Rhodohalobacter sp. SW132: one gene and its partner. The protein of the gene in region 1 interacts with the protein of each later gene in a pairwise test. Links are inferred from orthologs where the notes say so. Each region holds a gene or a part of one and is shown on either strand. Other genes may lie near its edges.

Evidence for each region.
Region 2: the proteins of DYD21_RS05675 (region 1) and DYD21_RS02685 interact in binary tests that used the Escherichia coli proteins (3 or more experiments, as listed by UniProt). The link is inferred for Rhodohalobacter sp. SW132 from one-to-one orthologs.

The regions. Positions count from the first base shown.
Region 1 is NZ_QUOK01000002.1:238,818-242,154, reverse strand. What follows is about bases 170-3,169. They hold DYD21_RS05675 (cysteine desulfurase), read right to left. Parts: upstream 2,294-3,169; coding sequence 1,046-2,293; downstream 170-1,045. Other genes in these bases: sufD (Fe-S cluster assembly protein SufD), read right to left, coding at 2,290-3,169; DYD21_RS05680 (NifU family protein), read right to left, coding at 448-999; DYD21_RS05685 (iron-sulfur cluster assembly accessory protein), read right to left, coding at 170-440. Outside these bases: DYD21_RS05690 (DUF2480 family protein), read right to left, coding at 1-24; more of DYD21_RS05685, read right to left, coding at 105-169; more of sufD, read right to left, coding at 3,170-3,337. UniProt on the Escherichia coli protein: Cysteine desulfurases mobilize the sulfur from L-cysteine to yield L-alanine, an essential step in sulfur metabolism for biosynthesis of a variety of sulfur-containing biomolecules.
Region 2 is NZ_QUOK01000001.1:626,101-629,295, reverse strand. Bases 47-2,904 are described here. They hold DYD21_RS02685 (SufE family protein), read left to right. Parts: upstream 47-1,188; coding sequence 1,189-1,620; downstream 1,621-2,904. Other genes in these bases: DYD21_RS02675 (gamma carbonic anhydrase family protein), read left to right, coding at 2,477-2,904; DYD21_RS02680 (thioredoxin domain-containing protein), read left to right, coding at 1,854-2,471; DYD21_RS02690 (PAS domain S-box protein), read left to right, coding at 47-992. Outside these bases: more of DYD21_RS02690, read left to right, coding at 1-46; more of DYD21_RS02675, read left to right, coding at 2,905-3,040; radical SAM family heme chaperone HemW, read left to right, coding at 3,123-3,195. UniProt on the Escherichia coli protein: Participates in cysteine desulfuration mediated by SufS. Cysteine desulfuration mobilizes sulfur from L-cysteine to yield L-alanine and constitutes an essential step in sulfur metabolism for biosynthesis of a variety of sulfur-containing biomolecules.

The DNA of each region.
Region 1 (3,337 bases):
AACTTTGTTTACAATTTCAGACATTTTACTTAGTGTTCAAACGTGTGTTATTCAGGTTGGAGAATGGAGTCGAATGAAATGTCGCGAGTATAAAAAGAGCAGAATCAGAGGGAGAAAGATTCTCCGCAGGAGCAAGTACGGGTAGCATTTGGATTGTAGAAATGGAACCCCTGCCCTTCCAGTCCATCGGTATAATCGAGCCTGGTACCGGCCAGGTAGAGAAAACTCTTCATATCCACGATCAGCTTAACACCGTCATCCTCAAAGATTTTATCCCCTTCTTTTTCGGTTTGACCGGCGTCGAAGTCGAGATCATACGTGAGCCCTGAGCAGCCACCACTAACTACAGAAACCCGCAGTGGCGTGTCATCCGGGTGATTTTGACTTTGGCGGATCTCTTCGATCCGCCGGGCTGCTCGTTCGGTAATTGTGATAGACATAATTCTCCTAAACGGATATTACCTGAATTTCGGGATCGATTCGCTTGACCATACTTTCAATTGCGTAGAGTGTTCCGGATGTAGCCGTCGGACATGTACCGCAAGCTCCCTGGTAGTGAACTTTCAGCCGGTTTCCATCCAGGCCAATAATTTTCAAACCGCCGCCATCAGCAAGCAGGTATGGACGTACCTGTTCATCAAGCATCTGGTTGATTTGCTGAAGCCGCGGATCGTCTGTTTCCTGCACTTCTTTGGATGCATGAACTTCGGCATCTTCTTCAATATCAAGCTGCGGTGTTGCTTCGCGAATGGGTGGTGCGAGTTTGCGCAGAAGATCAGACCAGACCTCTTTGCCATCTTGTGTGACCGTGATGTATTTATCTACATAATAGACATTAATTACGTGATCAATATTGAACAGTGCTTTTGCCAGTTCATCATGCTCGGCTTCTCCACTATTTTCAAACGATTTCGTAACACCATTCGTAAGGGGTTCACCCAGCACAAATCGCATGGCATCCGGGTTCGGTGTACGCTCTATTTCTTTAATTTTAGGCATAATAAAAAGCTATTCTAAGTTACAAAAAGTCGTTTCAGATATCGGTTCAGTCAAAAAATGTTTTCACATACTCAATTCCATCAACCAGGCGGTCTGCGTCGTCTTTCGTATTATAAAATGAAAACGATGCCCGTGTAGTTGCCGGTACATTAAATCTTCTCAGAGTGGGTTGGGCACAATGGTGACCTGTCCGCACGGCGATGCCTCTTTTATCGAGCAAGGTTCCCATATCCGATGCATGTATATCATCAAACACAAATGAGATTACCGAGGCTCTGTTTTCGGAATCCCCGATAAACCGTAAGCCGTCAATTTTTTGGAGTTTATTGTATGCGTAAGAGACAATCTCATGTTCGCGCGCTGCAATCTGATCCATCCCGATTTTGTTGAGATAATCAATTGCGGTACTGAGACCAATTCCTGCGGAAATGGGCGGTGTTCCGGCCTCAAATCTAAAGGGAGTTACGTTGTATGTGGTCTCTTCAAAGCTCACCTTATCGATCATGTCTCCGCCGCCTCTGTAGGGTGGCATTTGATCCAGCAGCTCTTTCTTTCCGTACAGGATTCCAAACCCGGTTGGGCCACACATCTTGTGTGCAGAAAAAGCGAAAAAATCACACCCTATATCCTGTACATCAACCGGCTGATGCGGAACAGATTGAGCTCCGTCAATCAGAACTTTAGCATTCTGTTCGTGGGCCAAATCCGTGATCTCTTTCACCGGATTTACCGTACCCAGTGCGTTTGATACATGAATAACCGCTACCATTTTTGTTTTTGATGATAGAAGTGACTTGTAAGCCTCCATATCGAGTTCGCCGGTGTCATCCACCGGGATTACCTTGATAACGGCACCGGTTCGTTCGGCGATCATCTGCCAGGGGACAATATTGGCGTGATGCTCCATCTGGCTGAGAATAATTTCATCACCCTCTTCAAAAAACTTCGTACCGAAAGAGTGTGCAACCAGGTTGATGGAATCGGTTGTGCCCGTCGTGTAGACGATTTCATCAACATGCCGTGCGTTGATGAATTCCTGAACTTTTTTACGGGTCAGTTCATACGCATCGGTTGCTTTCTGACTGAGTGTGTGAATTCCTCTGTGCACATTGGCGTGCTCATACCGGTGGTAATGATCCAGCCTGTCAGCAACCATCGCTGGCATCTGGCTGGACGCACCATTGTCGAGGTAAACAAGCGGATGCCCGTTTACTTGTTGTGATAGAACCGGGAAATCTTCCCGGATCTTATCAAAATCGACTTTAGTCGGTATGGAGGTCACAAGTTCACTCATGCAGTTACCTTGGCAACGTTGTTTGCTTTTGTATAACGGTACACTTCGTCGATCAGTAATTTGTGGACTGAATCAACTTTAATGTTTTCAATTGTTTCCAGTGCAAAAGCGTAGGTTAAAACCTCTTTCGCTTTCTGCTCGGTCATTCCCCGGCTCTGCAGGTAAAACACCTCTTCCGGGTCGAGCTGACCAATGGTTGCACCGTGTGAACAGAGCACGTCATCGGCAAAAATTTCGAGCTGCGGCTTGGTATTTACCAATCCGTCTCGTGAAAGAAGCAGGTTCCGGTTTTCCTGGAATGAATCAATTTTCTGTGCATCACGCCGAACGAAAATCTTTCCGTTGAAAATGCTGTGAGCATTACCATTCACCACAACTTTGTGAAGCTGATGGCTCTCGGCATGAGAAAATTTGTGATCCATTGTGGAATGTGTATCCGCGATCTGATCGCCATCAATCAATACCAGTCCGTCGAGTGTAAAATCAACTTCTTCATCCTCCTGAATCACTTTCGGCTCATTTCTTGTGAGTTTTGCTCCGAGTGTGATGGTGTAGGAGTGATATTCTGAATTCTTTTCAACATAAGCGATCGGCCGGGAAACATGAACGGCACTCAGGCTGTCGCGCTGAATCCGGGCGTGATGAATATGCGCACCTTTTTTCACCTTGATTTCACAAACAGGAATCGTGAGATAGCTGTTGTCCGCCAGTCCGATATGATCTTCTATAATTGTAACATCTGATTCTTCTTCAGCAACAACCAGCATACGCGGTGTAGCCACATACGGTTTGCTGGAATCGGTATAGAGATTGAGGACGTGAATGGGTGCTTCTGCCCTGGCCTCTTTTTCGAGGTGAATGAATACGCCATCGGTAAACATCAAACCGTTAAACTCCACAAATGGGTCGTTTTCGTAATCTACCAGAGTATTCAGGTATTCCTGAACGTTTTTGTCTTCCAGATGATCAGATAAATTTCCTACAGTAACTCCGTTTCCGAGTCCGCCGATGGAAGAATATTTCTCCTGGTACTGTCCGTTTATA
Region 2 (3,195 bases), on another replicon or contig:
CACCACGGATGCTGCAAGGTGAAAAAACAGACCGCGCAGTTCTTGATAAGCTGAAAAAGAGACTTAAAGATGGTCAATCCTTTTTTGGGCACACCGTAAATTACAGAAAAGACGGAACTGAATTCATCAACCAGTGGGATATTCATCCGCTAACAAATCGCGATGGCGAAATCACGCACTGGGTATCCTATCAGCACGATATAACAGAGCGAAAACGTTCAGAGAAACGGATCGTGGATACCGAAGTTGAATTTGATAAACTTACGGAAGAATCGAAGAAAACACTTGTTGATCTCGACGAGCAGGGAAATATTGTAACCTCAAATAAAGCGTTTCGTGATCTTACAGGTTTTGATGAAGAAGAGCTGAAGAAGAAAAAAATATGGGAGATTCTTTCGGATGAACTCGTAGAAAATTTTCGCCATAAATTTGATGTATTTAAGCCAAGTGATTTTGATGATCAGACCTACGATCTTGAAATTATCAACAAAAAAGGAACAAATATTGAAGTAGAAGCGAAAGCACGTCTGTTATCAGCAAACGGGCAAAAAATAATTCGGATAGCGTTTCAGAATAAATCACTCCAAAAAAGAATTCTATCCATGCTGTCTGGCAAGGGTGAGGGTATAGAAAGTATGTTTGACCAGGCGCGGGATTTTAGCTACAAACTGGTGCCTGTTGATGAGGGTCAGTTTGAATTTGAATACGTTACGGACAATTTTTCCAAGATTACGGGAATTACAGGTTCCGAGATTAACAAAACAGATCTCACAGACTTTATTCACGAAAGTGATATCGGAAAAGTAATCAACCATTTCAAAGTGGTATTGGATGGAAAACCCAATACGGAGCAATTCCGGATTAAAACCAAAGAGGGCGATTATGTTGAAGTTATTGATTACGCAAAGCCTGATTGGGATGCCGAAAGCACCTCTGTGAAAGCGATTAAAGGGGCAACTTCAACAGAAGTATCTTCTGAAAAACGCGCGTAACCATTAACCAGTTTTCTTATCACAGCATCACCAGAAAGTGCCGGTATAGCCCGGCGTTTTCTGTTTTGGGCTTCCCTGATTTGGCTATTCCTGATCATATCTGAACATACCCTGGTTGAGATCATGGGACAGATTTCCCGTAATATTTTATATCTTCCATAAAGGAATCAATTTTTATCAGTTCAGATTTTTTACAATGACTATAAAGGAAAAGCAGGATCGAATTATCCGGGAATTTCAAGCACTGTCCGACTGGCAGGAACGTTATAAGTACATCATAAAAACAGGTCAAAAACTTTCTCCGCTTGAAGATGAACATAAAATAGAAGAAAACCTTGTGCGTGGATGTCAATCGCAAGTGTGGCTGACTACAGAGCTTGATGAAGGTAAGGTGATTTTCAGGGCTGATAGCGATGCTGCCATTACGAAAGGCCTTGTTGCATTGATGGTTAATTTCTATTCCGGTGAAGAACCCGATACCATATTGGCCACCAATCCTGAGTTCATAAAAAAAATCGGTATGCAGGAGCATCTATCCCCAACACGATCTAATGGCCTTGCATCTATGATTAAACAGATGAAAATTTACGCTATGGCTTACAAGGCGAAATTGGCAAATCAAGCGTAGTGGTGGATCATCGATTAAATGTTATGAAGTCATCGGATGAGTTTATCGAAAAATCGAGTCATTCCGGATCAATATACGATTTGTGTGTGACTCATCCGATGACTTTGAAGGACTGTTAACTTTTAACGCACCTGCAGGTAATTTTCGGGATAAAATCATACCACATCGGCGGTGATATTTACCCGAAATCAGAGTATCTTTAAATCTAATATTTTTTCTAAAAAATCGATTCTATGAATAACAAAAATGTACAAATTGCTCTGTTTGCTGCTTTTCTGCTCATCGCCGGCGGAGCACTTTATTATGGTTTGTCCGGGAATTCCGATAACAGCTCATCTTCTGCTCAAGGGGAGCGAACAGCACAAAAAGTTGAAATATTGAAATACAGCGATTTTCAATGCCCGGCATGCAGAGATTTTGTGCCTTTAGAACAAAGGCTGAAAGATGAGTTCGGCGATATGGTGGAATTTAACTACCGTCACTTTCCGCTGAGCGGATTCCAGTTTAGCCGTCTGGCTGCTCATTCTGCCGAAGCTGCGCGGGAACAAGGACATTTTTACGATATGCACGACCTGATTTTTGAGAACCAGGCGGAGTGGTCGCGAGGTAATGCATGGGAGCTGTTTCAAGGATATGCCGAAGAAATTGGTCTGGATATGGATCAGTTTCGCGAAGATGTAGAGTCAGATGAAATTGCAGAACGTGTGGAATATCAAAGACAGGAAGGACTGCGGAGAACAGTGAATTCAACGCCAACCTTTTTTGTGAACGGACGAAAACTTCAGCAGAACCCTCAAAGCTACGAGCAGTTTAAGTCTATTGTTGAGCTGCAAATGTATCGCACCAACTAAAAAAGATGATCTACCAGTTTTTAGACCGCTCCCCTGAGTATAATGATTCGGTTTTCGTAGCACCCAGTGCCGATATCATTGGTGACGTGAAAATCGGTGCGGATAGTTCCATATGGTTCAACTCAACCATCCGGGGTGATGTTAACTATATCAGGATCGGGGAGCGCACGAACGTTCAGGACAACGCTTCTATTCACGTAATGAACCAGACCGGCCCGACGGTCATTGGTGATGATGTGACCATTGGCCACAATGCGATGGTTCATGGTTGTACAATCCACGATCGGGTACTGATTGGAATTCACGCAACGATACTTGATGAGGCGGTTATTCTATCTGATGTGATCGTTGCCGCAGGAACACTTGTGCCGCCCGGTAAAACACTTGAATCGGGATACCTGTACATGGGTTCACCCGCTAAAAAAGCACGGAAATTAACGGATGAGGAGATGAAGTCGATCAAAACATCCGCAGAAAATTATGTGAAATATCAGCGAACATACCGGCAGGTGGATACCTACGAATCGAATCCATTTTACACACCTGAAGAGAAGGCCGATTCAAAATAGATGGCGTAAACATCCTGAGGTCATCAGCGGATGTTGAACCTGCCTGACTAAGTGATCCATTTCAAATCTCATTCAAATCGGTATGGCTGGAATCTATCTGCATATTCCGTTCTGTAAACAGGCGTGCAGCTACTGCAATTTTTACTTTCTTACCC